2 regions of the Janthinobacterium sp. GW822-FHT07H11 genome follow, and region 2 is predicted to be linked to the other one. Evidence: predicted binding sites of a transcription regulator. Region 2 holds the regulator's gene; the other holds the start of a gene.
What was found. Region 2 encodes LexA, which represses DNA repair genes until DNA is damaged. Its sites were predicted from a motif close to ACTGTATNNNNATACAGT; they were not measured.
Positions count from the first base shown of each region.

Region 1: a site for LexA is predicted at 1,374-1,391, ahead of imuA (translesion DNA synthesis-associated protein ImuA). Genes of this name have one in related genera too.

Region 1 covers NZ_CM179507.1:5,238,748-5,242,151, forward strand. Annotated here, with positions in the region: gene AC3RCJ_RS23035 (Y-family DNA polymerase) at 1-713, opposite strand, end outside; gene imuA (translesion DNA synthesis-associated protein ImuA) at 643-1,353, opposite strand; gene AC3RCJ_RS23045 (putative Na+/H+ antiporter) at 1,560-2,825, shown strand; gene AC3RCJ_RS23050 (GNAT family N-acetyltransferase) at 2,876-3,404, opposite strand, start outside.
Region 2 covers NZ_CM179507.1:5,085,218-5,088,621, forward strand. Annotated here, with positions in the region: gene rplI (50S ribosomal protein L9) at 1-375, opposite strand, end outside; gene rpsR (30S ribosomal protein S18) at 403-693, opposite strand; gene priB (primosomal replication protein N) at 719-1,018, opposite strand; gene rpsF (30S ribosomal protein S6) at 1,039-1,428, opposite strand; gene lexA (transcriptional repressor LexA) at 1,704-2,339, shown strand; gene AC3RCJ_RS22400 (cystathionine gamma-synthase family protein) at 2,405-3,404, opposite strand, start outside.

The sequences.
Region 1 (3,404 bases), 150 kb from region 2:
AGGCTGGCGCGGAACGTGGGCGGCGCTTCGATCCATGCATACAGTTCCGTGCCGTGGCCATGCGCATCGTCCAGCATGTCGAGCAAGGCGGCGCCGCAACGGCGCTGCAGGCCGGGCCGGGGCAAGTGGCGCAGCTGCCCCAGGGTACGGCAGCCGATGCCGTCCAGCCAGTCGAGCCAGGGGCGCGCGGGCGGCAGCAAGGCGCACGGCAGGCCGTCGAGGCGGCGCACCAGGCTGGCCATGCCCAGCACGCGGCCGCGACGCGTGCTGGCGCGCGCCAGCAGCCAGGCGCCGCGCGCCGTGGGGGCGCACGACAGCTGGGCCGTGTAGCCGAGCGCGCGCAAGCTGGCCGCGATCTGCCGGCACAGGGCGCGCACGCCGCCGAACAGGCGCAGGCTGGCGCCCGCGTCGACCAGCAGGGTCGCCTCCTCGCCCTGCGCCACCAGCGGCGAATATTGCAGCAGCGCCAGCGCCACCGCCTGCAGGGCCTGCGCTTCCAGCCCGGGCGAGCGCTCGTGCAAACGCGCCTGCGGCGCCAGCATCAGCACGCCGCCACGGCGCATGCCCGGCCGGATGCCTGCCGCCCGCGCCAGCGGCGACACGGCCATCACTTGCTCCTGCTCCAGCACCACGCCAAGGCTGTCAGCCGACCAGCGCGGGCAAAACACTTCGAGCGGGAGCCGGGGCAGGCACAGGCCGATCCAGAGTCGCATGACGTAGCAATAAGGAAGGAAGTTGCAGGGGCAGGAACAACGGCGCGTCGCGCTGCGGTCCCCGGCGCTTGATGAAGCCGATCTCGATGCCGCCGGCGGCCGGGCGCACGGACAGGCGCAAGGGCGCCGGCGAGGCATCCTGCGCGCCGTGCAAGGGGCGCAGCATGCAGAACAGGGTGTTGCCCGACTGGGCCGCCAGGTGCAGGCGGCGCAGGCTGTCGGCGCGCACGTGCGATTGCCAGAACAGCAAGGCGCCGCAACTGCCGCTGCGCAAGATATTTTCCGCCGCCCACAGGGCATCCTTGCTGCCGGCGCTTTTGAGCCACAGCAGCTGCGACGGCGCCAGTCCCTGCGCGGCCAGGGCCAGCGCCTGCGGCGGGTGCGGCGGCTGCAGCAGCACGATGGGCAAGCCCGGCAGCTGGGCCAGCGCGGGCGCCAGCAGCCGCAATTCGCCGCTGCCCGGCTGCTGCACCAGCAGATCGATGAGGCTGCCGCCGGGCCAGCCGCCGCCGGGCAGTTGCGCGGACAGGGTGGCAAAGCCCGTGTCCAGGCAGCGCGCGGCGCCCTGGCCCAGCTGCGATGCCCGCCATAAGGACGGGTGCAAGGCTTCCGGCGATGCCATCAATTCGGAATGTTGCATAAAAATACCCAAGCAAGAATACTGTACAAATACACAGTACTATTCGGGCGCGATTTTGGCAAGGCTTATCTGCTCGGGCACCTTGCGGCAGTGTCCGCGCGCATCCGAAAAACCCCGTTTTGCACGGCGATTGCTGTACCATAAGCACTCTCCTTACCGTCGGGCCATGCACCCGGCGACCCTTTTTCTCCATAAGGAAAGCTCATTTGACCACCATACAACTGATCAGCGCGATCATCTTCGGCCTGGCCCTCATCCACACCTTCGCCGCCAAATCCTTCGAGGAACTGGCGCACCGCCATCCGCGCCATGCGGGGCTGCTGCACCTGCTGGGCGAAGTGGAAGTCGTGTTCGGCTTCTGGGCCTTCATCCTGGTCATCGTCATGGCCTTTGTCTCGGGCGGCGATGCGGCCATCGAGTATGCCGAGTCGCGCCAGTACACGGAACCGCTGTTCGTCTTTGTCGTCATGGTTGTGGCCGCCTCGCGCCCCGTGCTCGACGCCGTGCAGCGCCTGTTGAAAGGCGTGGCGCGCGTGATGCCGCTGCGCACGGAACTGGCCCTCGTCTGGCTGGGCCTGGCGCTCGTGCCCCTGACCGGCTCCATGATCACGGAACCGGCCGCCATGACCCTGGCCGCGCTGATGCTGGCGCCGCAAATCTTTCGCCCGGGCATACCCGAATGGCTGAAATACGGCGCTTTGGGCGTGCTGTTCGTCAACGTTTCCATCGGCGGCACCCTCACCTCGTATGCGGCGCCGCCCGTGCTGATGGTGGCTACCACGTGGAACTGGGACAGCGCCTACATGGCCAGCCATTTCGGCTGGAAGGCCGCCATCGCCGTGCTGGTCAACGCCACGGGCGTGAGCATCTTGCTGCGCAAATACCTGCACAGCAATACCTCCGACATCAAGCCGAAAGCGGGCGAGGTGGAAGCGCCGGCAGTGCCGCTGGCCGTCAGCCTCGTGCACATGATCGTGCTGGGCGGCGTGGTGGCCCTGGCGCATCATCCCGTGCTGTTCTTCGGCCTGTTCCTGTTCTTCCTCGGCTTCGTGCAGGCATATGAGCGTTATCAAAGCCCGCTGATCCTGAAAGAGGGTTTATTGGTCGGCTTCTTCCTCGGCGGCCTGGTGGTGCTGGGCGGCATGCAGCAATGGTGGCTGCAGCCCATCGTTTCCAGCCTGAAGCCGCTGGCCCTGTTCTTCGGCGCCCTGGGCTTGACGGCGATCACGGACAATGCGGCCCTCACCTACCTCGGTTCGCTGATCGTCGGCATGACGGAGGAAGCGAAATACATGCTGGTGGCCGGCGCCGTGGCCGGCGGCGGCCTGACCGTCATCGCCAATGCCCCGAACCCGGCTGGCGTCTCCCTGCTGCGCCGCGGTTTCAAGGATGAATCGATCGGCGCCGTCGGCCTGCTGGCGGGCGCCCTGCTGCCGACGGCCGTGGCGGCCCTGGCCTTCCTGGCTTTGTAAGTCTCATCGCGGGGCGGCTGCCGGCCGCCCCCGCCCCCTCAGCTTCGTCCTCAATTTCCTTCATACACGAGAAAGTGCAGGCGGTCATAGAACAGGCTGTAGGCATAGTCGAACGTGCCCACGCTGCGAAAGCCCTTGTGCAGATACACTTGCAGCGCTTCGCTCTTTTCCCACACCGTCAGGGTGATGCGCGCACAGCCCTTGCGGCCGGCCAGGTCGCGGATTCCATGAAACATTTGCCGAAACAGGCCCTGGCCCCGGTATTTCTCGTCGATGGCCAGGCTGCTGACGAAACAGTCGTCGGCGCGCGCATGCGCGAGCACGAAGGCGTCATACGCATCGTCGAGCGCCTTCATGTCATCTCGGTAATACGAGACGGCGCCGCAGGCCTGGAACTCGGCCATCGTCGCGGCCGTGAAAAAGCCGATGAAGCGTTCGTCCTCGTCATGCAGGCCGTGGATGTGCGCCAGGTAGGGGTCGATATTCTGCCGCCGCTGCAATTGAACGAACTGCAGATTGAGTTTATTACCGAACGAGCAGTATTCGAGGTAACTGGTGGCAAACAGCAATTTGGCCATG
Region 2 (3,404 bases):
GCCAACGATCTTCAGCGGGCCGGTAGGCATGCGGATTTGTGCTTTTTCAACAGCAAAACCTTGCTTGGTCAGCGCTTCAGCGATGTCGAAGTTGGTGACGGAACCGAACAGACGGCCATCGACGCCAGCTTTTTGAGCAACTTGAACGGTCAGGCCGCTCAGTTTTTCGCCCTGGGCTTGCGATGCAGCCAGTTTGGCGGCAGCAGCTTTTTCCAGTTCGGCGCGCTTGACTTCGAATTCAGCAACGGCCGAAGCCGTGGCACGACGTGCCAGGCGTTGTGGGATCAGGAAGTTACGTGCGTAACCGTCTTTGACTTTGACGACTTCGCCGAGGTTACCGACGTTAACAACTTTTTCTAACAGAATGATTTGCATAGTTCTTCTCCAGGAATATCTGACCGATTAAGCGTGGTGCAGATCGGTGTATGGCAGCAGCGCGAGGAAGCGAGCGCGCTTGATTGCGGTGTCGACTTGGCGCTGGTAGTGCGCTTTGGTACCGGTCAGGCGTGCTGGCATGATCTTGCCGTTTTCTTGGACGAAGTCTTTCAGCGTGTCGACGTCTTTGTAGTCGACTTGCTCAACGTGAGCTGCGGTGAAGCGGCAGAACTTCTTGCGTTTGAACAACGGATTTTGCTGTTTGCGTTTTTCTTTAAGCTTGAGCTTATTTTTGTCGAACTTTTTACCGAATGCCATGTCAGGCTCCTGTATCTAAAATGCGCTAGTCGGGAATGACTGCACTAAAATCAATGATGTGAAACACCAAACTCTTGCTGTTGCGGCTCTTCCTGGCCAGGAAACCCGTGAACTGATATACCCCGCCCAAGCTTGCCTGACTGAACCGGCCTGAGATTTCGCCAGCGGCTAGCGCGGCAACATCAAACTCGGTCAAACGGGCAATTCCTGCTTCCATCTGCTGCGAACTGTGTTGCAATACTGCATTCACAATCGGCAGCCCTGCCGGGGTATAGCGCAATATTTCGCGCTCGGCAATGATGGCGGTAACTTGTAGCTGGTTCAGCGCACGATCCTGGTCAAGAATTAAGCTGCTGCTGCGGCTGGAGCGGCTGCTGGTGCTTCGGTGCGGTGGCTTTTGGCCGCGTCTTCGCGTTGTACCGATTTCATCATCGGCGAAGGAGCTGTTTCAGCTTTCTTCATTTTAACGGTCAGGTGACGCAACACGGCATCATTGAATTTGAATGCTGTTTCCAACTCGACCAGGGTCTCGTTGTCGCATTCGATGTTCAGGCAGATGTAGTGTGCTTTAGGCAGCTTTTGGATCGAGTAAGCCATTTGACGGCGGCCCCAATCTTCCACGCGGTGAACCGAACCGCCGCGGGTGGTTACGCTGGCTTTGTAGCGTTCGATCATCGCGGGCACTTGCTCGCTTTGGTCCGGATGGACGATAAAGACTATTTCATAATGACGCATGCAAACTCCTTCAGGTCGGATTGATAATCGCCCACCCCGGCGTCAAGACGGGTGTGGGAAGGTCAGCCGAAGATTATAACCGCTATTGGCGAAGTATTCAATCATTCCTTCCGCAACGGCCACCAGCACGTCGCCACACCCCCGCATTTCAGCCCGGCGCGACTATTTCTTGCAAAATCACGCAAAAAGCCCGAAATCCGCTTGCATAGTCGGCGATACTGTACAAAAATACAGACTGTTCATATAGACAGCATTTTAGTATGCACCCACCGCTCATGATCAAGCTGACAGCACGACAAGAACAAATCCTGAACCTGATCAAGGACGCGATTGAAAACACGGGTTTTCCCCCTACCCGTGCCGAGATCGCCAACGAATTGGGTTTCAAATCGGCCAATGCGGCCGAAGAACATCTGCAGGCCCTGGCCCGCAAGGGCGCCATCGAGATTTCGCCGGGCACTTCGCGCGGCATCCGCCTGATCGGCGTTGCCGCTGAAACAGCGCCATCGAAGGTGCCGGCGGCCCTGCTGATGTCGCTGCCGCTGATCGGCCGGGTGGCGGCCGGCTCGCCCATCCTGGCGCAGGAAAACCTGGAAGCGAGCTACAACGTCGATCCGGCCCTGTTTTCGGCCAAGCCCGACTTCCTGCTGAAAGTGCGCGGCTGGTCCATGCGCGACGCCGGCATCATGGATGGCGATCTATTGGCCGTCAAGAAGGTCGACAGCGCCAAGAACGGCCAGATCGTCGTGGCCCGCATCGGCGACGAAGTCACCGTCAAGCGCTACAAGAAGACGGGTTCCGTGATCGAACTGCTGCCGGAAAACCCGGACTTCAAGGTCATCACCGTGTCGCCGGAAGATGAATTCGCCCTGGAAGGCCTGGCCGTGGGCTTGATGCGCAGCTGGCATTAAACCGCTGCACACAAAAAGGGCCGCAACAGCATGACTGTTGCGGCCCTTTTCATTTGTCCGGCGACTTATACATCGAGTGCCTGGCGGAAATCCTCGAGCAAATCCACCTCATCCTCGATACCGACGGAAACGCGGATCAGCGACTCGGCGATACCCATGCTGGCGCGGCGCTCGGCGCCCATCTCATAGAAAATCGTGTGGGCGACGGGAATGACCAGGGTGCGCGTGTCACCGAGGTTGCTGGCCGGAATAGCCAGATGGAGACGATTGAGGAAATCGAAGCAGTCGATGCCGTCCTTCAATTCAAAGCTCAACAGCGAACCATAGCTGCGGAACAAATCCGTCGCCAAGGCGTGCTGCGGGTGCGAGGCCAAACCCGGGTAATGCACTGCCGCCACGCGCGGGTCGGCGGCCAGCATGGTGGCCAGCGCCAGCGCGTTCGAGCAGGTACGGTCCATGCGCAAGGCCATGGTTTCCGCGCCGACGGCGATATGGTGCGCCGCTTCCGGACCCAGCGAGGCGCCGAAGTCGCGCAAGGCCTTGGCGCGGATTTGCGCGATGCCCCACTGCGCCGGCGCCGCCTTCTTGTAGTTCTCGAAAATATTCGGATACTGCGTCCAGTCGAACACGCCCGTGTCCGTCAAGCTGCCGCCCAGCGCATTGCCGTGGCCGCCGATGGATTTCGTCAGGGCGTTGACCACCAGGCCCGCGCCCACGGCTTTCGGGCGGAACAGGTAGGGCGTCGTCATGGTGTTGTCGACGATATACAAAATGCCTTTCTCGCGGCACAAGTCACCGATTTTTTGCAGGTCGGCGATCTGCGTGCGCGGATTGGCAATAGTTTCCACGAATACAATCCGCGTGGCCGGCGTGATGGCGGCCGCCACGTTGGCCACATCGGTGGCGTCGACGAACGATACGGCGATACCTTGCCCCGTCACCGTTTGCCACAGGCTGTTGGTGTTACCAAACAGAAAGGCCGACGACACGACATGGTCGCCCGCGCGCAACAGCGATTGCACCACGGCGCCGATGGCGCCCATGCCGGTGGCGAAACACAGGGTG